4 regions of the Rhizobium sp. 22-785-1 genome follow, and region 4 is predicted to be linked to each of the others. Evidence: predicted binding sites of a transcription regulator. Region 4 holds the regulator's gene; each other region holds the start of a gene.
The links. Region 4 encodes LexA, which represses DNA repair genes until DNA is damaged. Its sites were predicted from a motif close to TGTTCNNNNTGTGTTCNG; they were not measured.
Positions count from the first base shown of each region.

Region 1: ACQZ5M_RS12765 (helicase-related protein) is a predicted target of LexA. The motif match lies at 1,981-1,998, and genes of this name have one in related genera.
Region 2: dinB (DNA polymerase IV) is a predicted target of LexA. The motif match lies at 4,208-4,225, and genes of this name have one in related genera.
Region 3: ruvC (crossover junction endodeoxyribonuclease RuvC) is a predicted target of LexA. The motif match lies at 1,094-1,111, and genes of this name have one in related genera.

Region 1 covers NZ_JBNWDI010000005.1:252,716-258,394, reverse strand. The annotation lists gene ACQZ5M_RS12765 (helicase-related protein) at 1-1,765, opposite strand, end outside; gene ACQZ5M_RS12760 (ubiquinone biosynthesis hydroxylase) at 2,117-3,331, opposite strand; gene tesB (acyl-CoA thioesterase II) at 3,424-4,308, shown strand; gene ACQZ5M_RS12750 (P-II family nitrogen regulator) at 4,523-4,873, shown strand; gene ACQZ5M_RS12745 (ammonium transporter) at 4,903-5,679, shown strand, end outside.
Region 2 covers NZ_JBNWDI010000006.1:159,563-165,241, reverse strand. The annotation lists gene ACQZ5M_RS14030 (ABC transporter ATP-binding protein) at 1-798, opposite strand, end outside; gene ACQZ5M_RS14025 (hypothetical protein) at 1,967-2,314, opposite strand; gene ACQZ5M_RS14020 (DNA polymerase III subunit epsilon) at 2,311-3,060, opposite strand; gene dinB (DNA polymerase IV) at 3,091-4,188, opposite strand; gene ACQZ5M_RS14010 (hypothetical protein) at 4,338-4,631, shown strand; gene ACQZ5M_RS14005 (LysR substrate-binding domain-containing protein) at 4,742-5,632, shown strand; gene ACQZ5M_RS14000 (CBU_0592 family membrane protein) at 5,639-5,679, opposite strand, start outside.
Region 3 covers NZ_JBNWDI010000001.1:986,246-991,924, forward strand. The annotation lists gene ruvA (Holliday junction branch migration protein RuvA) at 1-487, opposite strand, end outside; gene ruvC (crossover junction endodeoxyribonuclease RuvC) at 538-1,050, opposite strand; gene ACQZ5M_RS04695 (LLM class flavin-dependent oxidoreductase) at 1,263-2,264, shown strand; gene ACQZ5M_RS04700 (YebC/PmpR family DNA-binding transcriptional regulator) at 2,397-3,143, opposite strand; gene ACQZ5M_RS04705 (pyridoxamine 5'-phosphate oxidase family protein) at 3,348-3,851, shown strand; gene ACQZ5M_RS04710 (MBL fold metallo-hydrolase) at 3,954-4,793, opposite strand; gene ACQZ5M_RS04715 (TIGR00282 family metallophosphoesterase) at 4,911-5,679, opposite strand, start outside.
Region 4 covers NZ_JBNWDI010000001.1:346,071-351,749, reverse strand. The annotation lists gene ACQZ5M_RS01660 (glutathione S-transferase family protein) at 1-486, opposite strand, end outside; gene ACQZ5M_RS01655 (GFA family protein) at 863-1,261, shown strand; gene lexA (transcriptional repressor LexA) at 1,409-2,134, opposite strand; gene kdsA (3-deoxy-8-phosphooctulonate synthase) at 2,616-3,464, shown strand; gene eno (phosphopyruvate hydratase) at 3,681-4,955, shown strand; gene ACQZ5M_RS01635 (HIT family protein) at 5,087-5,506, opposite strand; gene ACQZ5M_RS01630 (GNAT family N-acetyltransferase) at 5,528-5,679, opposite strand, start outside.

The sequences.
Region 1 (5,679 bases), on a different contig from region 4:
TCAACTGCTCGTCGGCCAGCATGATGACGCGTGGCTTCATGATGTTGTCGCCGGCTGCCAGACGCGCCACGGGCTCACCGAGCCAGCGGACGAGGCCGTCCGAGCTCAAGGCGAGGTCGCCGTTGCCACTGGCATGGAGGCGGGCGGCACGCGCCTCGTACTCCAATGCGAGCGCCTTTTGCGCTGCCGCCTGCACGGCCTTGGCATCCGGGCCTTCGGTTCCCGAAACCGGGGTGAACCGGAATCCCGCCAATTGACCGACATGATGTCCTTCTACGAAGACATCACCATTCACACTGATTTCAGCTTCAAGCATCGCATTCTCTCTTAGGCGCCTCATGAGCACAGATGTCCTGCGATCAACAAAGCGTTTCGTCAACCTTTCATGTAGCGCATCGGACAATCGATCCTCGATTTCCCGTGTCTTTTCTTGCCAGTGTGTCGGATCGGCAAGCCATCCTGGGCGGTTGGATACATACGTCCATGTTCTGATCTGCGCAATCCTGGCGGAAAGCGTGTCGATCTCACCGTCTGTCCGGTCGGCGCGGCGCACCTGTTCGGCCATGAAATTCTCATTGACCGTACCGCGTTTCACCAAATCGAAATAGAGGGTCGAAATCAGATCGGCATGTTGTGCAGGCGCGATGCGGCGATAGTCCGGCAAAGCGCAGGCTTCCCACAATCTTTCGACACGCTCCGCCGTCGTGGTGACGTCGATGATCTCCGGATAGCGCGCTAGATATTCAAGCGCCTGCTGGTCGATCGCGGGAAGCGCACGTGACAGGCCCTGCACCGTTGGTGCGGCGTCAAGGCTCGCCTGGAGATTTCTGATGGATGAGAAATCAAAATTCTTGGTGCGCCATTGCAGCACTTTGACCGGATCGAACTCGTGTGATTCGATCCGCTCCACCAGTTCATCGTCCAGCGGATCGACCCGACCCGTGACACCAAAGGTGCCGTCGCGCAAATGACGTCCGGCACGACCGGCGATCTGGCCCATTTCAGCCGGGTTCAGATTGCGGAACTGGTAGCCGTCGAATTTGCGGTCCTGGGCAAAGGCCACGTGGTCGACATCGAGGTTCAGACCCATGCCGATGGCATCGGTCGCGACCAGGTATTCCACATCGCCATTCTGATAAAGGCCGACCTGGGCGTTGCGGGTGCGCGGAGACAGCGCGCCAAGAACGACGGCAGCACCGCCGCGCTGACGACGTACCAGTTCGGCAATCGCATAGACCTCGTCGGCGGAGAAGGCGACGATGGCTGAACGCTGCGGCAGGCGGGTGATCTTCTTCGAGCCCGCATAGAAGAGCTGTGAGAGGCGAGGGCGCTCGACCATCACGATGCCCGGCAGCAGCTTTTCGAGAATGGGCCGCATAGTGCCGGCACCCAAAAGTAGCGTCTCTTCCTTGCCGCGCAAGTGCAGGATGCGGTCGGTGAAGATGTGGCCGCGTTCCAGATCGCCCGCGAGCTGTACCTCGTCGATGGCAACGAAGGCGGCATTGGTTTCGCGCGGCATCGCTTCCACTGTACAGACGGAATATTTGGCGCGGGGAGGGGAGATCTTCTCTTCGCCGGTGATCAGCGCGACGTTGTTGGCGCCGACCTTTTCCACCAGTCGCGTATAGACCTCGCGCGCCAGCAGGCGCAGCGGCAGGCCTATGACCCCGCTTCCATGCGCCACCATTCTTTCAATGGCATAATGGGTCTTGCCGGTATTTGTCGGTCCAAGAACGGCCGTTACACCGCGGCCGCTCAAGATCATGGGGCGAAAATTCAACGTACTATCCGCGAAAACGACGATGCTGCTACTCTTCGGACACGGCGTGAGGGCGCCCGCATTTTAGTCCTTCACACATGGCAATCGAGAGGGCCAAACGCAAGGACGAAAGCGTTATCAGCGGCGTCTTCGCTCATTTGATTGCCGGATACGGTCGCGCAAAACGCTTTTTTACCGAGAAACGCCAAAGCCACAAGATTCGGAACAGGTTGAGAACGAATCAGAGACGAATCGCTGACTCCAGAAGATTCAGTCTTTGTTCACGGCAAGATGTGGCTTTCTCTGCCGTCAAAGCCACCAGATGCTGAATCAGATGTCGCTAAAGAACGATGCCGGCTACAGAGGTTGTCCCGCCAGCAGTTTTGGGCCATTGCGATCCGAGGTTCCGGCAGCTTGGCCGATAAAGTAGGATTTGAGAGCTGGAATCCGGTCGACGAGGCCAAGCCCGAAATCGCGCGCGACGCGGATAGGGCCGACATCGTTTGAAAAAAGACGGTTCAGCACGTCGGTTGTCACGCCCATACGCACGGTATCGAAGCGGCGCCAGGACTGGTAGCGCTCCAGTACGTTGAGAGAACCGATATCGAGCCCGATGCGATCGGCCTCGACGACGGTTTGCGCCAGCGCTGCCGCATCCTTGAAGCCAAGATTGAGCCCTTGGCCGGAAATTGGGTGAATGCCGTGAGCGGCGTCGCCGGCCAGCGCAATGCGCGGTGCGACGAAAGCGCGGGCGAGCGTGAGGCCAAGAGGGAAAGCGCGGCGCGGACCGACAGGGCGGATGGGTCCGAGCTTGTGGCCGAAGCGCCGCTCAAGCTCTTCTTCGAAAATCAGATCGTCGGACGCAACGAGACTGTCGGCGTCCGCAGTACGTTCGGTCCACACCAGCGAGGAGCGATTGCCTTTAAGCGGCAGGATGGCGAATGGGCCGGACGGGAGGAAATGCTCTTCCGCGCAGCCATTGTGCGGGCGTTCGTGCTCGACCGTCGTAACGATGCCAGATTGGTCATAAGCCCAGTGGACAGTCTTGATGCCAGCCATGTCGCGCAGCGCCGATTTGACGCCATCACAGGCAACCAGCAGACGTGTCTCAACCGACGATCCGTCGGAAAGAGAAATCATGTTGCTTTGTGGTCCTGCGGAAAAGCCGGTAACGCTTAGGCCATGGCGTATCTCGATGCCGAGTCGCTCGCAAAGACTACGCAGAGCGCCGACCATGGCGACGTTCGGCACCATATGCGCAAATGGCTGGCCTTCCGCCACATCGCCATCGAAGGTCAGAAACACCGGACGAACGGGATCTGCCGTGCGCGAATCCGTCACGATCATCTTGTTGATCGGCTGTGCTTCCGGCTCCAGCTCCTGCCAGATGCCGAAGACATCCAGCATGCGGCTTGCGGCCGCAATGATTGCGGAAGCCCGCACGTCTTTCTTCCAGACGTCTTCGGGCGCAGCCTCGATGACCTGTATGCCCAGATGCGGCGCTGCCTGCTTGATGGCGACAGCAACGCTCAAGCCCACATATCCGCCCCCGGCAATCACGACATCAAGCATTGCGTCTTCTCCTGCGCCTTGCGTTCTTGTGCATAGTGTCCTCCCATTATAGACCATCCCATCACGTCTTCATACAGCCGGAGCATGCCGAAATGTCGCATTCTTCTCATTCATCAAGCCCGATGGAAAATCTTGTCGCCACGCTTGATCTTGAAAAACTTGAAGAAAATCTCTTCCGCGGCACCAGTCCGCAGGTCGGGTGGCAGCGTGTCTTTGGCGGTCAGGTCATAGCGCAGGCATTGATGGCAGCGCAGCGAACGGTGGATGCGGACCGCTATATCCATTCGCTGCATGCCTATTTCATGCGGCCGGGTGATCCTCTCGTGCCGATCGTCTATCAGGTCGATCGTATTCGCGATGGGGCAAGTTTTGCCACGCGGCGCATCGTTGCCATCCAGCATGGCCATGCGATCTTTTCCATGTCCGCCTCGTTCCAGATTGAGGAAGGCGGTTTCGATCATCAAAGCGAAATCCCGAACGTCCCGCAGCCGGAAAGCCTGATGAGCGAGGCGCAGTTGCAGGAAGCCTTTCTCGCCAATGCGCCGCCTGCGATCCGCAAATACTGGGAGAACAAGCGGCCGATCGAAATCCGCCCTGTGTCGCTCACGCATTATATTTCCAAGGAAAAGCTCGACCCCAAGCAGGATATCTGGGTGAGAGCGGTCGGCGATGTGCCAAACGACAGGCATTATCAGGCAGCCGTTCTCGCCTATCTTTCCGACATGACGCTGCTCGATACGTCGCTTTATGCTCATGGAACGACCATCTTCGATCCGACGATCCAGGTAGCGAGCCTCGACCACGCCATGTGGTTTCACCGCCCCTGCAAGTTGGAAGACTGGCTGCTCTACACGCAAGACAGCCCGAGCGCATCTGGTGCTCGCGGATTGACCAGAGGCAGCCTTTTTACCCGCAACGGCGTCCTTATTGCCTCGATGGCGCAAGAGGGCCTGATTCGCAAACGAGCAAATGACTAAAAAATACTCAAATTAAAAAAATCGCCCATAAATTGCTCGCCTAAAGTGCGGACAATTGCCTGTTTTGCGGCCGAATTATTTATAGTCTTTACTTTTCAATTGCTTATGTCCCTCGTGCGCAAACTGGCACGGCCTTTGAATATAGAGTGGCAGTCGCTGTTACTGATCTGCCAGCGGCAAGGAGAGTCGGCTCCATGCCGAGCACAAACAAAGGATGGGAAACCAGATGAAAATTGTGATGGCCATTATCAAGCCGTTCAAGCTGGATGAGGTGCGCGAGGCTCTCACCGCCCTCGGCATTCAGGGCCTGACCGTCACCGAGGTCAAGGGTTACGGACGTCAGAAGGGGCATACCGAGATTTATCGCGGTACCGAATATGCGGTCAGCTTTCTTCCCAAGCTGAAGATCGAGATCGCGGTGGCGTCCGACGTCGTGGAAAAGGCAGTCGATGCAATCGCATCCGCGGCCAAGACGGGGCAGATCGGCGACGGCAAGATTTTCGTCTACTCGATTGAACAGGCAGTGCGTATCCGCACCGGCGAAACGAACACAGAAGCGCTTTAAAGCTCGGCTGACAGGGGAGTCCTCACACTATGAACTTCAAGAAAATTTCCACACTCAGCGCGCTTAGCGCCGGTGCGGCAGCCCTCCTGGCGCCGGTCATCTCTTTTGCACAGGACGCCGCGGCCCCCGCAGCGGCCGCTGCCGCCGCGGTCCCGGACAAGGGCGACACCGCCTTCATGTTCCTCTCCACCCTTCTGGTGCTGTTCATGGCCGTTCCGGGTCTGGGTCTGTTCTACGGCGGTCTGGTTCGCGCCAAGAACATGCTTTCGGTTCTCATGCAATGCACGGTCATCGCTGCGACCGTCATGATCGCCTGGGTCGCCTACGGCTACTCCTTCGCTTTCGGCGGTTCTGAAAGCCCGTTCTTCGGCGGCTTTGCCAAGCTCTTCCTCGCTGGCGTCACAAAGGATACGACCGCTGCGACCTTCTCGCAGGGCGTCGTCATTCCGGAATACATCTTCGTGATGTTCCAGATGACGTTTGCAGCCCTGACACCGGCGCTGATCATCGGTGCCTTTGCCGAACGCATCAAGTTCTCTGCCTCGATCCTCTTCTGCCTGCTCTGGGTCACCTTCGTCTACTTCCCGATCGCCCACATGGTGTGGGATGCCAAGGGCTATCTCTTCGGCCTCGGCGCACTTGATTTTGCTGGCGGCACGGTCGTTCACATCAATGCCGGTGTCGCCGGTCTCATCGGTGCGATCATGGTTGGCAAGCGCACGGGTTACGGAAAGGACATGATGGCTCCGCACTCCATGACGCTGACTTATGTCGGTGCAGCCATGCTGTGGGTTGGCTGGTTCGGC
Region 2 (5,679 bases), on a different contig from region 4:
GCCTTCCATGCTGCCAAGGCGAGGGACTGCGGAAAGCAGTGCGCGCGTATAAGGGTGTTTCGGATCGGCAAAGACATCCTTGACCGGGCCTTCCTCGACCTTTTTACCCTTCCACATGACGACAACATCATCGGCCATCTCAGCCACCACGCCCATGTCGTGGGTGATGAAGACCATCCCCATTCCCAGCTTTTGTTGCAGGTCGCGCATGATGTTGAGGATCTGCGCCTGGATGGTCACGTCGAGTGCTGTCGTCGGCTCGTCGGCGATCAACAGCTTGGGGCGGCAGGCAAGCGCCATGGCGATCATCACGCGCTGGCGCATGCCACCGGAAAGCTGGTGCGGGTATCGTTTCAGGAGTTGTGCCGCATCTGGCAGTCGCACCATTTCCAGAAGCGACTGAGCTTGTGCCATCGCAGCCTGCTTGCCGAGCTTCTCGTGCAGCATCAGAACTTCGCAGATCTGATCACCAATGGTAAAAACGGGGTTGAGAGAGGTCATCGGCTCCTGAAAGATCATGGCGATCTCCTTGCCGCGGATCGACCTCATCTCTTTTTGCGAAGCGGTCAGCAAGTTCCTGCCCTGGAAAAGGATTTTCCCGCTCGGGTAGGTCGCACCCATCATGTCAGCCAGACGCATGGTCGACAGCGAGGTCACTGATTTACCAGAGCCTGATTCACCGACGACGGCGACGGTCCGCCCCGATCGCACCTTGAACGAAAGATCGTCCACGACACGGCTGTTACCGAATTCGACACTAAGGCCTTCGACCGAGAGGAGCGGCTTGCTGTCGTCCATAGAGGTAGTTTCCTTCGACATGGTCATATGAGAAGCGAGGCTGCAAGGATCATGCCAAGGCGTCAGAAGAAGCGCATTCAGCGCTCTCTTCGCCTGTCGTCCAGCCGCGCGAATTGTTCAAACCGTTGTTTTTGAAGCCGATGATCAGCATTGCACTCGCCCCCTCCGCAATACAGCCAGACGCTAACAAAGGAGAACAATCCTGTCCATCCTGTTGAACAATTTTTGTATATTGCTCTACAAATAGTCAGTTGCTTCTGGTTTGGGCGCAAACGATGGCGGGCTTTTATCGGAGACGTGTAGGGTCTGGTCCTTAGAATTTTTTCGCCGCCGATGCGGCAGTTGTGGTGGCTATCCGGTCTGATCTTCTACAGTTGCCGATCAAGCTCTCGCAGCAATCTCTTGCGCTCGCTTTTTCTTCTGATCTGCCGGGTAAGAGCGGTCGTCGCCCTAAGTTCCACGGGCGTTCTCGCGTGATCGAATTCGAACGTTCGCGAAGCGCCTATCAACCGGTCTTCAGTGCTATAGATCCCAAGGATGGTGATCTCCATTGAGATCGCCTGTGCTTCAGTTTGGAACCGAGAAAGCGTCGGTCGTCGGAGCAAGACTGTGTGGCGTAATCCAAGATGCAGGCAAATGTTCCCATATCGACCATTGCCCCAGGTAGGAGAGGTCCCTGTCTGGTCATTCGTTGCCACCCGGTTTTTGTCCCTGACGTTCGAATATCTTCAGCGTCGGTGATGTGGGCAGAGTGGGTATCGCTGTCGGTCCTGACGGTTGCGACCACACTTTGTACGTGAACGGGCTCCCTGCTCATATTCGTGACGAAACAGCGCGCCTCCAGCGTACGGCCTTCGCTCCGGTTGACGACAAGCATCGGCTTGATCTGCCGCTGATGCCCCGCAAGAAAAATGTGGAGATAGACGGCCCAGATGAACAAAGTGCCGATGCTCGCCACCGCAGACACGACAGGTGCGTTATCTTGAATGAAGGCGAGCATTGTACCGGATCGTCTCGATGAAATTGAAAAATGGGCGGAGCATTGGTAAACTTGGATGGAGGTCTACCAGGTATCCAAGCGCCTCCTAACACGGAATAAGAGGCATGGTTCCAGTTCCCATACCGAGACCAGCGGATCTGCCGCGCCACGGTCGCCATCATTCCTCGTCTATGTCGTGTCCCTATGGTCCTGAAGCTGAGAGAACCAACGCGCATAAACAGTGTTTTTCACGAGATGCCGATTGAGATCCGGCTCTCCATCACGCCACCACACTGGCCCACGTTCACCAAGCGCGACCTTCGCCCGATCAACACGCCGTCGTGCGAGGGTCATTTTGCCGGGCTCTTCCTTTGAGTGCCGCACGGCTGCTCTTGCAGCCATCAGTTCCTTGACCAGCTGCGCTCGCGTCTCTTCGTCCAGAGCCGGATTGCTTTTGCGCCACAGTCGCCCGCGAACCACGAAGTATCGCCCATCTGGGGTCGAAGGATATTGAGTGGATGTCGAGCGGTTGCTCATAGTAGCGAGCCCTGAGCTGGCGTTTCGGCCACTGCAGGGGCAAGTGCGCCGCGTTTCGTCAACTCGGTCTGGGCACTGAAGCGCACATCGCCATCGCGATCGCGAAGATATCCCATAAGCGCCTCGTCAGTGAGGCGATCCCAGCCCTTTCCTCTGTCCGGACCGGCAGGCACGCGCGGCAAAAGTCCGGGTTCGGCGCTCCACGCCACCAATTGATCGAACGGGGCGATATTCAGCATGTCGCGCAGGTGGTGAGCGGTCACGTAAGCATCCGGCATGGCGCGATGCGCGGGGAGACCGATTTCGTGAACCAGGCCTTCCGGCATCCTCTGGTAGCGTAACATCTGGTTGGAGAAGCGTGGTAGGTCCGGCCACAGCCGCAAAGCGCATTTCCATGTACAGATCCAAGGCAAACCGCCGGTCAGCCGATCCGTACAATATCGTTGTTCGAACGCCGCACGATGAGCGGCCAAGGCGACAACGCCGCCCTCGGGGCGAAGGACACGTGGAGCCAAGTCTTTCCAGAACGGTGCGTCGGCCACCTGCTCATCGAGGATATGATGAATTGCCATCGTTTCGGTCGTGATCGGACGTCCCGGATTGACGAAAAGTGCGCCACGGTTATCGGTCAGTGCCCAGCAGCCTCCAACGTCACGGGCCACATCTTGCCAGCCGATTTCGCAAACATCGTTCGCGCCATTGCCAGCGGTTTCCAGATCGATGACGCGGATTCGGGGTTCTGACATGTCCAGGTCGGTTCCAAGCTTGTTTATTGCTCATAAATCGAAGCCGAGCTGAGGTTGTTCCCCATCACCCTTGCCGGTCTCGCTGGTGAGAGAGGAAAGTGTCACGCCAAGTAGGCGAACGGGCCGTCTGAAAGGATAGACTGTAGCAAGCAATCCTGTGGCCGTATCGAGGATGGCTTCGCAACTCGCAAATGGCACGGCGTTGCTCTTGCTTCTCGTCGCCTGAGTGAAATCGGAATACTTGATTTTGACGGTCACCGTCTTTCCGCTGAAACCCTTCGTGTGGCAGTGACCCCAGACTTTTTCGGTCAAAGGTTTCAACTCGGCGGCGGCAATATCGAGATCGTCAATGTCTTGCATGAACGTATCTTCGGCACCCACGGATTTCCGAACTCGGTCGGGCCGAACCCTGCGCTCGTCGATACCGCGGGCGATGCCATAGAAGTAGGGCCCAGATTTGCCGAAGTGCTTGGTGAGAAACTCCAGCGGCTGCTGCTTGAGATCGGCGCCTGTTTCGATCCCCAATCTGCGCATCTTTTCGGCGGTCGCTGGTCCGACTCCGTGGAACTTCTTCACCGCGAGCCTCTCGACAAATACTGGCCCGTTCTTTGGCGTAATGACCGCCTGGCCATTGGGCTTGTTGAGATCGGAGGCCATTTTGGCGAGGAACTTATTGTAAGAAATGCCGGCGGATGCGTTAAGGCCGGTGATGTCTTTGATCTTCGAGCGGATTTCCAACGCAATCTCGGTCGCGATCGGCATGTGTTTCAAGTTCTCCGTGACATCAAGATATGCCTCGTCGAGCGAGAGGGGCTCGATCAATGGCGTATACTCGGCAAAAATCTCCCGAATTTGCTGTGATACGGCACGATAGACCTCGAAGCGCGGTTTGACGAAGATCAGATCGGGACATTTGCGCACCGCGGTCACGGAGGGCATGGCCGAATAAACGCCGAACGCCCGTGCTTCATAACTTGCCGCCGCGACAACGCCGCGCGCCGCAGCGCCACCAACGGCGAGAGGCTTGCCGCGAAGATCGGGATTATCGCGTTGCTCGACGGAGGCATAAAATGCATCCATGTCCACATGGATGATCTTGCGTGGCTGCGAGGGGTCGATGGAACTCATTGAAGCCGTCGATATGGTTTTGAACAAAAGAGGAACATAGTCAGATGTTACGCCGCCCGCAACGGTATTCGGACCATAACTTTATCTCTTCATGAAACCATAGAGCACACTAGGAGTTTGCCAGCTGAGACATTTTACGGGAGAGAACAATGGCAGAGAATGCTACGAGTACTATTCGCGCCACCTTCGAAACCCGCGAGGCCGCGGATCTGGCAGTTGAGCATTTGGTTCAACAGCATGGCATTGCCCGGCCCGATATTTTCATTCAGTCGGCGTCGAATGAAAATACGACAGGGACGGGATCGTCACGTGGCGATGTTTCGCGCTCCGATGCTCCCCACGAAGGTGAGATTGAAGTGTCGGTCGATATTGCGCCAGACCAGATGCAGGCCGTCCAACGTAGCTTTGGCGATGTCGGAGCACTTCGCGTCTCGAACAGATGACTGCCGCTGAGCTTGTTTATCAAAGAGGCTCCGCTCTAGTCGGCTAACAACGTAATTGCTGATCCTGCGATGTGGATGTATTTGATGTCGCATCACTGTTTAGGATCAAGATGCAGACGTTCTCCAGGTTGCCGCCGCTTGAAGCGCTGGTTGTTTTCGAAGCCGCGTCTCGTCTCGGCAGCTTCTCCCGAGCGGGCGTTGAGCTCGGTTTGACCCAAAGTGCGGTTAGCCGCCAGATCGGCAAGTTGGAAGCCTTTATCGGATCCAAGCTGTTCGAGCGTGTACCAACAGGTGTGCGGCTGACGACGATCGGAGAGAACTACTCCATCGATGTCTCCAGGTTGATCCTCGATATCGCAAGCGTCACGGATGGCGTCAGATTGTGGACGGGCGCCAGCCAGATTACCATCGCTTGCTCTCGCGGCATCGCGGACCAATGGTTTATGCCGCGTCTTAAGAAGCTAAAGCAGGATCTTCCGGGGCTGGAGCTTAGATTGCGTGTGACGGATGATGTCGCTCATCTGCGCCTAGACGAATTCGACCTCGCAATATTCTACCGAAAAGAAAGACCGATTGGCGTCTGGCTGGCTGAACTCGGTCAGGAAGAGGTCGTTCCCGTGTCCGGGCAAGGCGCTCTTATGCTGGAAGAGCAAATGGCGCCAGTGCTTATCTCTATTGAAGACTCCATGCGGGAGTGGCAAGATTGGGATAATTGGTGGCGCTCGTCGACGATGTCGCCACCCCAGGACGCAGTGCATTGGAAGCTTGGCGATTATGGCCTTTGCGTCGCCGCCGCATCTGAAGGACTGGGCACGACACTTGGATGGACATGGCTGATCCGTGATCAGTTGGATAGTGGTGTTCTCATTCCTGTACATGCCCACACGATGCGATCTGAGGGACGCTTTTATCTCATGCGTCCAGCAGACCGGCATCAGCGCAAAATCGTGCGCGAGGTTGCTGACTGGTTGATCGAAAACAACAAGCAGACCGCACGCTAAGCGGTGTCACGCTGGAAGAGGTCGAGCCTTGCGTCGGCGGTCCAACA
Region 3 (5,679 bases), 640 kb from region 4:
AGACGGCATCGGCGACCGGCGCAGGCGCCGCCCCTTCGCCGATCTCCTGCTTGAGCCCGATGGCACCTGCCGCCTCTCCGGCAAAAGCAGGGGCCTTGTTGCGCAATTCGGTGACGATGCGGATCGCGACCTTCGGACCGACGCCCGGCGCGCGGGAGACAACAGCCTTGTCCTGCAGTGCGATGGCGTTTGCGAGTTCGGACGGCGAGAGGGTGGAGAGAACCGCAAGCGCCACCTTGGAGCCCACACCCTGCACGCTCTGCAGCAGGTTGAACCACTCGCGTTCCAGAGCACTCATGAAGCCGAACAGCTTCAACTGGTCCTCACGCACATAGGTCTCGATGAACAGCACGACCGCCTCGCCGGCAGAGCCAAGCCGCGACAGCGTGCGTGCCGAGCAATGCGCCACATAGCAGACGCCATGAACGTCAACGAGAACGTAGTCGTCGCCGATTTCTTCTATGGTGCCTTTGAGTTTGCCGATCATCGTCGCGTCCGTGATGTTTGAGAGAGAGCCAAAAGCCGAAAAGAGTCTGCCTAGCCGGCGGCGAGAATGCGGCGCATCCGGTCGCCACCGCGGTTATGTGCATGACAGATGGCGATCGCCAGCGCATCGGCGGCATCGTTGCCCTTGAACTCGGCCTTCGGCATCAGGATTTTCAGCATCATGTGGATCTGCTGCTTTTCCCCGTGGCCGACCCCGATCACCGCCTTCTTGACCGCATTCGGTGCATATTCGGAAACATGAAGACCTGCGCGCGCGGGAACGAGCATGGCGATGCCACGCGCCTGTCCGAGCTTCAGCGTCGCCACAGCATCCTTGTTGACAAAGGTCTGTTCAACAGCTGCTTCATCTGGCTGATAGGAATGCACGACCTCCGCCAGCCCGTCATGCAACTGGCAAAGGCGCGACGCGAGGTCCATCTCGGCATCGGACGTCACAGTGCCGGAGGCAACGAAACGCAGGCTGTTGCCAATCGTTTCGATGACGCCCCAGCCGGTACGCCTTAGGCCCGGATCAATGCCGATAATTCGAATCGCGTTTTGCATGTGTCAAACCCTATCCTGTGGGCTTGAAACCTGCCAGCCATAAGTGAACAAAACAAAAACATTCAAAGAGAAAAGCCGGACTGGAGCCACGCCCTACGCGTCATCAGCCCGTCAGTTTTTTTGAACCATGGATCAATTCGCTGCAACGACTATGGCAAATGCGACACCTCGCATTACATTTCCTTACAAAGAAATGCCGCAAGGAGCATGCCATGATTCCCTTTTCCATTCTCGATCTCTCGCCGATTGGCGACGGAGAGAACGCAAGCAAGGCGCTCGATAATTCCCGCCGCATGGCCATCAAGGCGGAAGAGAACGGTTACGAGCGTTTCTGGCTTGCCGAACATCACGGCATGCCAGGCATCGCCAGCGCCGCCACGTCCATTGTCATTGCCCATGTGGGTGCCGCGACCTCTCGGATCCGCGTCGGCTCGGGTGGCGTCATGCTGCCGAACCATTCGCCGCTGGTGATTGCCGAACAGTTCGGCACGCTTGCAGCATTGCTGCCGGGGCGTGTCGATCTCGGCCTCGGTCGCGCACCGGGAACGGATATGCGCACGGCCCGTGCGCTTCGCCGCAATCTCGACGCTGGAGCGGAAAACTTCCCGCATGACATCGTTGAGCTTCAACGCTATCTCGGCTCCCCCGAGCCGGACCAGGCAATCCTTGCCGTGCCGGGCGTCAATTCCAACGTGCCGATCTGGCTTCTGGGCTCAAGCATCTACAGCGCCCATCTCGCCGCAGCGCTGGGCCTGCCCTATTCCTTCGCCTCGCATTTCGCCCCGGACATGCTGATGGATGCGATTGCCATCTACCGCGAACGCTTCCAGCCATCCGCGACGTTATCGGAGCCTTACATGATGGTCGGCATCATGGGGGTCGGTGCCGATACGGACGAGGAGGCGCGACATCTCTTCACCTCCGCGCAACAGCAATTCGTCAATCTGCGCAAGAATGTCCGCACGCCCTTCCCGCGGCCGGTGGACAGCATCGACGGTTACTGGAACGATATGGAGCGGATCACGGTGGAACACACGCTGCGCTACGCCGCCGTCGGTTCTCACGCGACCATCGATCGCAAGCTTCAGCAGTTCCTGGGCGAGACCGGCGCAGACGAATTGATCGTCTCCATGCCGATCCACGACATCAACAAGCGGCTGCGGTCGGTTGAAGTTTTCGCCGAGGTGCGCGAAGGCGTGAAGAAGGCGGCTTGAGCCGACTGTGCGCTGACACGCCTCTACCACTGTCACCATTGAAAATGAAAAAGGCCGGAGCAAATCCGGCCTTTGTGCTTTTGATCTGTCGCTTTCGATTGCCGTCCTCACATCGGACGGAGCCAGAGAGTGTCAAGCGGACAGCTTCGCCATGACTTCTTCGGACACTTCGAAGTTCGAATAGACGTTCTGCACGTCGTCATCGTCTTCAAGGTTGTCGATAAGCTTCATCAACGACTGGGCCTTTTCCTCATCCACCGGAACGGTGTTCTGCGGACGCCAGACAGCCTTGACGCTGTCAGCTTCGCCAAGCGTCGCTTCGAGCGCCTTGGAAACTTCATTGATGTCTTCGAAGCCGCAGATGATCGTGTGGCCTTCTTCGCCGCTTTCGACATCTTCGGCACCGGCTTCGATTGCCGCTTCCATCACCTTGTCAGCATCGCCAACGGATGCCTTGTAGGTAATTTCGCCGACGCGGTCGAAGGAGAAGGACACCGAACCGGTTTCGCCAAGTGCGCCACCAGCTTTGGTGAAAATCGAGCGGATGTTGGAAGCCGTGCGGTTGCGATTGTCCGTCAGCGCTTCGACGATGACTGCCGTGCCACCAGGACCGTAGCCTTCATAGCGCACAGAATCGTAGTTTTCCGCATCCGCGCCCGAAGCCTTCTTGATGGCGCGGTCGATATTGTCCTTCGGCATTGACTGCGCCTTGGCGTTCTGCACAGCCAGGCGAAGAGCAGCGTTCATGGTCGGGTCCGGAAGACCGGACTTGGCTGCAACGGTGATTTCACGGGCAAGCTTGGAGAACATCTTCGAACGGATCGAATCCTGTTTCCCCTTGCGATGCATGATGTTCTTGAACTGTGAATGGCCAGCCATGGCACCCCTGATCGGATCGTTTGTTTGGATTGGGGGCCTTATAAGGGCGATATGGCGGCTGTTCAAGCCCGTAAGCCCTTCTTCTCGCCTCTCAATAGCAGCACGACAAGGAACAGAAATCCTCGCCCGCCGTTCTGATGACAGGTGGCGCGGTCACGACAGGATCGTAGCCGACACGAACAGGAACCGGAAGGAGATCAGTGAATGGTAAGCCTGACTGAAGCACGCGAACAACCCGCCCGTCAGCTTTGGGACGAGATCAATTCCGTCCATGCGGGCATGCTGGGCCTGGAAGGTCTCCACAGCCACATGCAGCCCATGGCGCCGCATGCGGACCCGAAGACCAACACCATCTGGTTCTTCTCCAAGCGGGATACCGATCTCGTCCAGTCGCTGAAGTCCGGTTCGCGCGCGCATTTTTGCGTTATCGGCAAGGATCACGACTACCACGCCTGCCTGTCGGGCAAGCTGGAAGTCCGTGACGATAAGACCAAGCTAGAGGAATACTGGAACTCCGTTACCGCCGCCTGGTACGAACACGGCAAGAGCGACCCGCAACTGGTGATGCTGGCGCTGCATGTCGATGACGCCGACATCTGGGCCTCCACCGACAGCACGCTGAAATTCGGCTGGGAAATCGCGAAAGCCAATATGTCGGACGAAAAAATGCCGGATGTCGGCGTTCGACAGCACCTGACCTTCGCCTGACCCGATCGTCGACTGACGACCGCAAGCGCCGTGCATCTTTGGGATGCGCGGCGCTTTTGCATAGGCGTGGCCGTCGCACCGATCGGTTGTGGCTGACGTTTGCTACATGCCTTGCGGCACGAGTATATGCGGCTGGCGGGGAAGGTTTCGCATCGATACCCGGATTATCGGGTCACTGGCATAGGCGATCTTGAACTGAGGTCCGAAGGCCACGAGAAACCGCTCCAGAGCGCTCGGCTGGTGCATCGGCAAAATGAGCGCGGAGCGCAACCGCTTGACGATGCGGCTCATGCTGTCCGCCCCCATCGTCAGCCCGCCGTCGACCGGCACCATCAGCACATCCAGCCGGCCGATTTCCGCATATTGCGTTTCCGTCAGCTCGTAATGCAGATGCCCGAGGTGGCCGATGCAGAGCCCGGCCACTTCAAAGATGAAGATCGAATTGCCGTCCTTGGTCAGCAGACCATCGCCACCCCAGCGGTTGCGAATATCCGAGGTCACATTGCGGATATAGACATCGCCCACTTCCAGCTTGTGAACGGCCTTTTCACCCGGCACATCGCTCCAGCCATGCAGCACATGCTTGATCTCAGGCTCCGGTGCGAGCGTGTAATGGGTGGTGTGCGCATTGTTCATGGTCGCTACCGTCGGCATGACCGGCGGGCGGTAGACGCCGTTATAGTCGGTGGCCATCACCACGCCTTCGGGTGACTCGATCGTATAGGTGGAATGGCCGATATACTGGATCTTCACCTCTTCCCGGTCGCTGAACTCAGCCTTCTTGATATCGGATGGCTCGAAGCTGGCGAAAGTGACCTTGGGAAGCGCCTGCGCAATCGCCTGGCACTGGCTGACGGGAGGGCGATCGGGAGGTTCCTGCGCGGCAACCGAGGCGGCGCTGAACAATATGGCGATCAATGCAGGCATGGATATGCGACGCATGGCACCACTCCCCTGAAAGGCGAATGCAGGGAAGGATGCGGCAAGGATGGGGGTTCGTCTAGCTGTTAGCGGTAGGTTGCGCTCACATTGTTGTCATTGCGGGGTGGACGCAAACACTCAAGCCCAAAACGCCGGAACAGTCTCCGCCAGCCTTGGCCCAATTCGCAAGGGCGCGATCTTCTCCGCCAAGCCGGTGCTATCGGAAATCTCCACCCCAACGCCGCACAGCGTCGCAGGACCGCTTGCCGCCTCGAAACGGCCCTTCGGCATTTTCGAGATAAACCGGTTGATCGGCTCTTCCTTCTCCATGCCGAGCGAGGAATCGTAATCGCCGCACATGCCGGCGTCCGACATATAGGCGGTTCCGCCGTTCAGGATTTGAGCATCCGCCGTCGGCACATGGGTGTGCGTGCCAACCACGAAGCTGGCGCGGCCATCGACGAAATGGCCGAAACATTGTTTTTCGCTCGTGGCCTCGGCGTGAAAATCGAAGATGATCGCATCCGCCTGTTCCTTCAGCGGGCAGGCTGCGAGAATGCTTTCGGCGGAGCTGAAGGGATCGTCCAACTCAGGATGCATGAAGACGCGGCCCATGATATTGGCGACCAGCACGCGCGCTCCATTGCGGGCATAGAACAGGCCGGAACCCTTGCCGGGGGTACCCTTCGGGTAATTGGCTGGCCTCAGGAACTGGTCGTGCCGCTCACAGAAGGAAACGGCCTCTTTCTGGTCCCAGACATGGTTGCCGGTGGTCACCACATCAGCCCCGGCATTGATGGTTTCCAGATAAATGTCTTCGGTAATGCCGAAACCGCCAGCGGCATTCTCGCCATTGACGATGACGAAATCCAGTTTCAGGTCGGAGATCAGTCCCGGCAGTTTCTCC
Region 4 (5,679 bases):
GAAGAAGGCATCGACGGCTGTGAAGTTCTGGCCCGCCAAAAACGGTCCCCTGAACGTTTCAAGCCCCTGCTGCCAGAGGGCGTCGATGCGCGCTATGTCCTTCGTCAGCGCCTCGGTCTGCGCTTTTGATCTCACCCGCAGGCCAACATTCATGGGATGAAGATTGCGCAACGCTTGAAAGCCTGAATGCATCTCAGCAGTTGCAGAGCGCGACCATGCCCTGGCATTCGCATTGCTTGCCCACACGCCGTCATGACGCTCGGAAAGGTATTCGACGATCGCAAGCGAATCCCAGACGGTGATATTTCCATCCACCAGACAGGGTACCTTACCTGTGGGCGAGAAGTGGGTGAAGCGGTTCACTGGATCGGGATCGTTGAAGGGCACGAGCCTCTCTGCGAATGCGATTTGCAAGGTCTCCATCAGCACCCAGGGCCGAAGCGACCAAGACGAGTAGTTCTTGTTGGCTATGTAGAGTTCGTACATCCTTTTGTCTCCAAATGGTGATGCGTTTGTTCGCATGGCTTGATGGCTTCCGGCGCTGGTTCACGTTGAAGCGCGTCCCAATCATTCAGATCCGCGCATATGCCCTCGTTCGATATTAGAGCGCCTCTCACTGCTGCATACCGTTGCGCAGTCTCATGCGGACAATGCTTGGGTTTTCGCGGGTGACAACATTTGTCAGTAATCTCGTAGCGCGGTCCCACAGGGAGTTACAGGCCGGATCACGAATAGCGGTCTTCACATTATTTGATGTGTCGGTCTGTCGAAGAGCAAAGACAGTCGCCGTGAGTGGTGGGATTTGAACTTCATTCGAAGTTCGGTGTTCGGTGGCTAGGTATCGTGAAGTAGGAGGAATAACATGGTGGTGAGGTCTGCCGGCTGTGCCTGCGGCAAGGTAAGGCTATCTCTCGTCGGTCAGCCCTATCGTGTCGGGATTTGTCATTGCATGGATTGTCGCAAACATCATGGTGCGCTCTTTCTCGCCTCGGCAATTTTTCCAGAGGATGCCGTAACGATCGATGGAGACACTCGCAGCTACAATGGCCGCTTTTTTTGCCCCGATTGCGGTTCACCGGTTTTTGGCCGGAGCGGCGACGAAGTAGAGGTCAATCTCGGTTCACTCGATGAGCCGGATCAATTTGAGCCGACCTACGAGCTTTGGACAATCCGCCGTGAGGCATGGCTTCCGGATTTCCCCGCATTGCGCCGTTTCGATCGCGATCGGAAATCGACAGGCCGAACCGAAGAAGGGCGATAGACCCGTGCAGTTTCATTGTCCCATCATTGCTTCTGTCTCCGTTGACGCGCGGAATACAAAAAAAGCAGGCGATGACCTGCTTTTTTGGTTTTGTTCTGAGATTACTGCGCTCAACCGGTCCGATGTAGGGGTGCCTTCAGTCACCGGTCAGTGATAACGGCGAATGAGACCCACAAGTTTGCCCTGAATTTTGACCCTGTCGGGCCCAAAGATACGGGTTTCATAGGCCGGGTTCGCGGCCTCCAGGGCTATCGAAGCACCCTTGCGGCGGAACCGTTTCAACGTCGCTTCCTCATCATCCACAAGAGCGACGATGATGTCTCCAGGATTGGCCGTGCTGCCGTTGCGTATGATCACGGTGTCTCCATCGAAGATGCCGGCCTCGATCATGGAGTCACCCTTGACTTCCAATGCGTAATGTTCACCCGTTCCGATCATGTCCACCGGCACGGCAACATCGTGGGTATTGTTCTGAATGGCGGAGATCGGAACACCGGCAGCGATGCGTCCCATCACAGGAACGGTGACCGCGCTTGAAATCGCATCATTTACTGGCTTCGGGGCAGGAGCAGGTTCCGGCGCTTTCGGCTTTCCGAGGCTGCCCTCGATCACGCTTGGGGAGAATCCACGTACGGGCTTCTGCGCGGGTGCGGAATAGGCTTCCGGGAGTTTGATAACCTCCAGCGCTCTTGCCCGGTTCGGCAGACGGCGGATGAAGCCGCGCTCCTCCAAGGCGGTGATCAGACGGTGAATACCGGATTTGGAAGCGAGGTCCAGGGCATCTTTCATCTCATCGAAAGACGGCGGCACGCCGGACTCTTTCATTCGTTCATGAATGAATAGGAGCAGTTCCTGCTGTTTGCGCGTGAGCATGAGAAAACCCTTGGAATGCGTTGCGAAGATTCGCGAAACAAATACAGAACGAACACTATATGTTCCATATGTGTTCTGCAATCCCTTAAAATTCCGCAAACGTTCGGGCTTGCCGTTTTGCTGTCCTGTTTCCGCGCAAATGTGGAAGCTTGCCGCTAGGAATATGACAGCATCCTCCTGAACACGACGATGGCGAGCAGCAGGTTGATCGCTCAGCTTGGTTAGAAGCGCGTCTCGCAGGACGAGTAAGGAGCAGGCCGAAGCCAGCGTGCGAAGAAGGCCTGGAAGGCATCGTAACCGGCCCAACTTTCTCTGGAGGTGAGAACAGCGAGAATGTCTGTCGCATGTTGCTGGCGCAAGGTATCAAGCCTGAAAAGCTGGAAAATTGATTCCGATTTTCGGGCTGATGTTGTAAGGCCTTTGCATGCTCGCAAAGTTGCGGTTGCCGGCGATGTCCGGCGCATGAGTCGTGAGGAATGAGATGACTGTAAAGAACAATTTGAAAGTGGTCGCTGGCGAGGGAAAAGGCGCTGTATCCTTCTCCAACACGGAGCGGTTTTCGCTGATTGCCGGCCCGTGCCAGATGGAAAGCCGCGACCATGCTTTCATGATTGCCGGCACACTTCACGAATTGTGCGCCAAGCTCGGCATCGGGCTGGTTTACAAGTCCTCTTTCGATAAAGCGAACCGTACTTCTCTTTCCGGCAAGCGCGGTATCGGCCTCGACAGGGCCATGGAAATCTTCACCGACCTCAAGAAAGAGTTCGGCTTTCCGGTGCTGACCGATATCCACACGGAAGAGCAGTGCGCCGTTGTAGCGGAGACCGTCGATGTCCTGCAAATCCCGGCGTTTCTCAGCCGTCAGACCGATCTTCTGGTGGCCGCCGCAAAGACCGGACGGGTCATCAACGTGAAAAAGGGGCAGTTTCTGGCGCCCTGGGATATGAAGAACGTCCTTTCAAAACTCAATGAGAGCGGCAATCCCAATGTTCTTCTCTGCGAACGTGGCGCGTCTTTCGGCTACAATACGCTGGTGTCCGACATGCGGTCGCTGCCGATCATGGCCTCGCTTGGTGCGCCCGTGGTTTTCGATGCGACGCATTCCGTGCAGCAGCCAGGAGGGCAGGGCGGTTCCACCGGCGGCCAGCGCGAATTCGTCGAGACATTGTCGCGTGCGGCTGTCGCCGTCGGCATTGCCGGCCTCTTCGTCGAAACTCATGAAGACCCGGACAACGCGCCGTCTGACGGACCGAACATGGTTCATCTGAAGGATATGCCGAAGCTTCTGGAAAAGCTTCTGGCGTTTGATGCCATCGCCAAGGCTGCCTGATTTTGGCCTAATCGATTTTTATAGGTGGGGCGGCGCGTAGGACGACGCGTCGTCATTGTAATTTCTCACGCTTCGTCTACAGCGAAGTGGCAATGACCTTTCACATATTTCAGTATCGCTTAACCGCTATCCGGCTCAAAAACGGCTTCACAGCTTTGCCGATGCGCTCTAAGACAAGCGACTGAAATCCTCTGTTCCAGTCCCAAGGGAGAGACCATGACAGCCATTACCGACATCATCGCACGCGAAATCCTCGACAGCCGTGGCAATCCCACGGTCGAGGTCGATGTGTACCTCGAAGACGGCTCCTTCGGTCGCGCCGCCGTTCCATCTGGCGCATCCACCGGCGCTCACGAGGCTGTCGAGCTGCGCGATGGCGGACAGCGCTATCTCGGAAAAGGCGTTGAAAAGGCTGTCGAAGCCGTCAACACCGAAATCTTCGATGCGCTTGGCGGTTTCGATGCTGAAAGCCAGATCCATGTCGATCAGACACTGATCGCGCTTGACGGCACGCCGAACAAGTCCCGCCTCGGCGCCAACGCCATTCTCGGCGTTTCGCTTGCCGTCGCCAAGGCTGCTGCCGAAACCACTGGCCTGCCGCTTTACCGTTACGTCGGTGGCCCGAATGCCCACCTGCTGCCCGTTCCAATGATGAACATCATCAATGGCGGTGCGCATGCCGACAACCCGATCGACTTCCAGGAATTCATGATCATGCCGGTCGGCGCGGAAAGTATCCGTGACGCAGTGCGTATCGGCGCGGAAATCTTCCACGTTCTCAAAAAGGAACTGGCAGCCCAGGGCCACAACACCAATGTCGGCGACGAAGGCGGCTTTGCGCCAGGCCTGAAGAGCGCGCCGGAAGCGCTGGACTTCATCATGAAGTCGGTTGAAAAGGCCGGTTACAGGCCGGGCGACGACGTCGCGCTTGCTCTCGACTGCGCCTCGACCGAGTTCTTCAAAAACGGCAAGTACGAGATGGAAGGCGAAGGCCGCACGCTCGAGCCGGAAGCCATGGCCGATTACCTCGCAGAACTTGCGGCAAAGTACCCGATCATCTCCATCGAAGACGGCATGGCCGAAGACGACTGGGATGGCTGGAAGTACCTGACCGACAAGATCGGCTCCAAGGTCCAGCTCGTTGGCGATGATCTTTTCGTCACCAACTCTTCGCGCCTGCGCGACGGTATCAAGATGGGCGTTGCCAATTCGATCCTCGTCAAGGTCAACCAGATCGGCTCTCTGACCGAGACGCTTGATGCTGTGGAGACGGCACACAAGGCTGGCTATACCGCGGTCATGTCTCACCGCTCTGGAGAGACGGAAGATTCGACGATTGCCGATCTCGCAGTTGCTACCAACTGCGGTCAGATCAAGACCGGCTCGCTGTCGCGCTCCGACCGTCTGGCCAAGTACAACCAGCTGATCCGCATCGAAGAGATGCTGGGTCCGCAGGCTGCCTATGCCGGTCGTTCGATCCTGCGCGGCTGATTTGAAGCTCCGATGATCTGGAGTGGCTTTCCATAAGCCCGTTAACAGAAAAACCCGCCGATGGACTCGGCGGGTTTTTTCGTGAGCGATGCGGTCTTTCTTCTCGACGATCGGAACGTCGAGATTCGCACTTACATTGCCTGTTTGATCTTCTCGGCGTGAGCCTTCAACATCTCCACATCCGCCATTGCGCCGCTGTGCGGCTTTAATGGCTCGCCGTCCTTGCGCGGGACAACGTGGAAGTGCAAGTGGAAGACGGTCTGGCCAGCGGCCGGCTCGTTGAACTGCGAAATGTAAATGCCATCCGCATCGAAGGCTTCCTTAGCGGCAACCGCGAGCTTCTGGACGACCGGAATCGTCTTCATCAAAACTTCGGGATCGGCGTCCAGAATGTTGCGCGAACCGCTTTTCGGGATCACCAGCAAGTGGCCGGGTGCCTGGGGCATCACGTCCATGAAGGCTAGCGTGTGGTCGTCTTCGTAGACCTTGACGCAAGGGATTTCCCCACGCAGGATTTTTGCGAAGATGTTGTTGTCGTCATAGACGGCCATTGAGCGCTCCCTTACAATTTTCTAGACGTCGTCTTCCTGCCGTTCGCCTTTGCGAAACGGGCTGTGGTCTTCAAGATAGTCGTTGATTTGTTCGACCTCGCTACGCTCACGCTCCAGATAATCGGCAATGGCGTGGCGAAGGCCGGGATGGGCGATGTAGTGGGCGGAGTGGG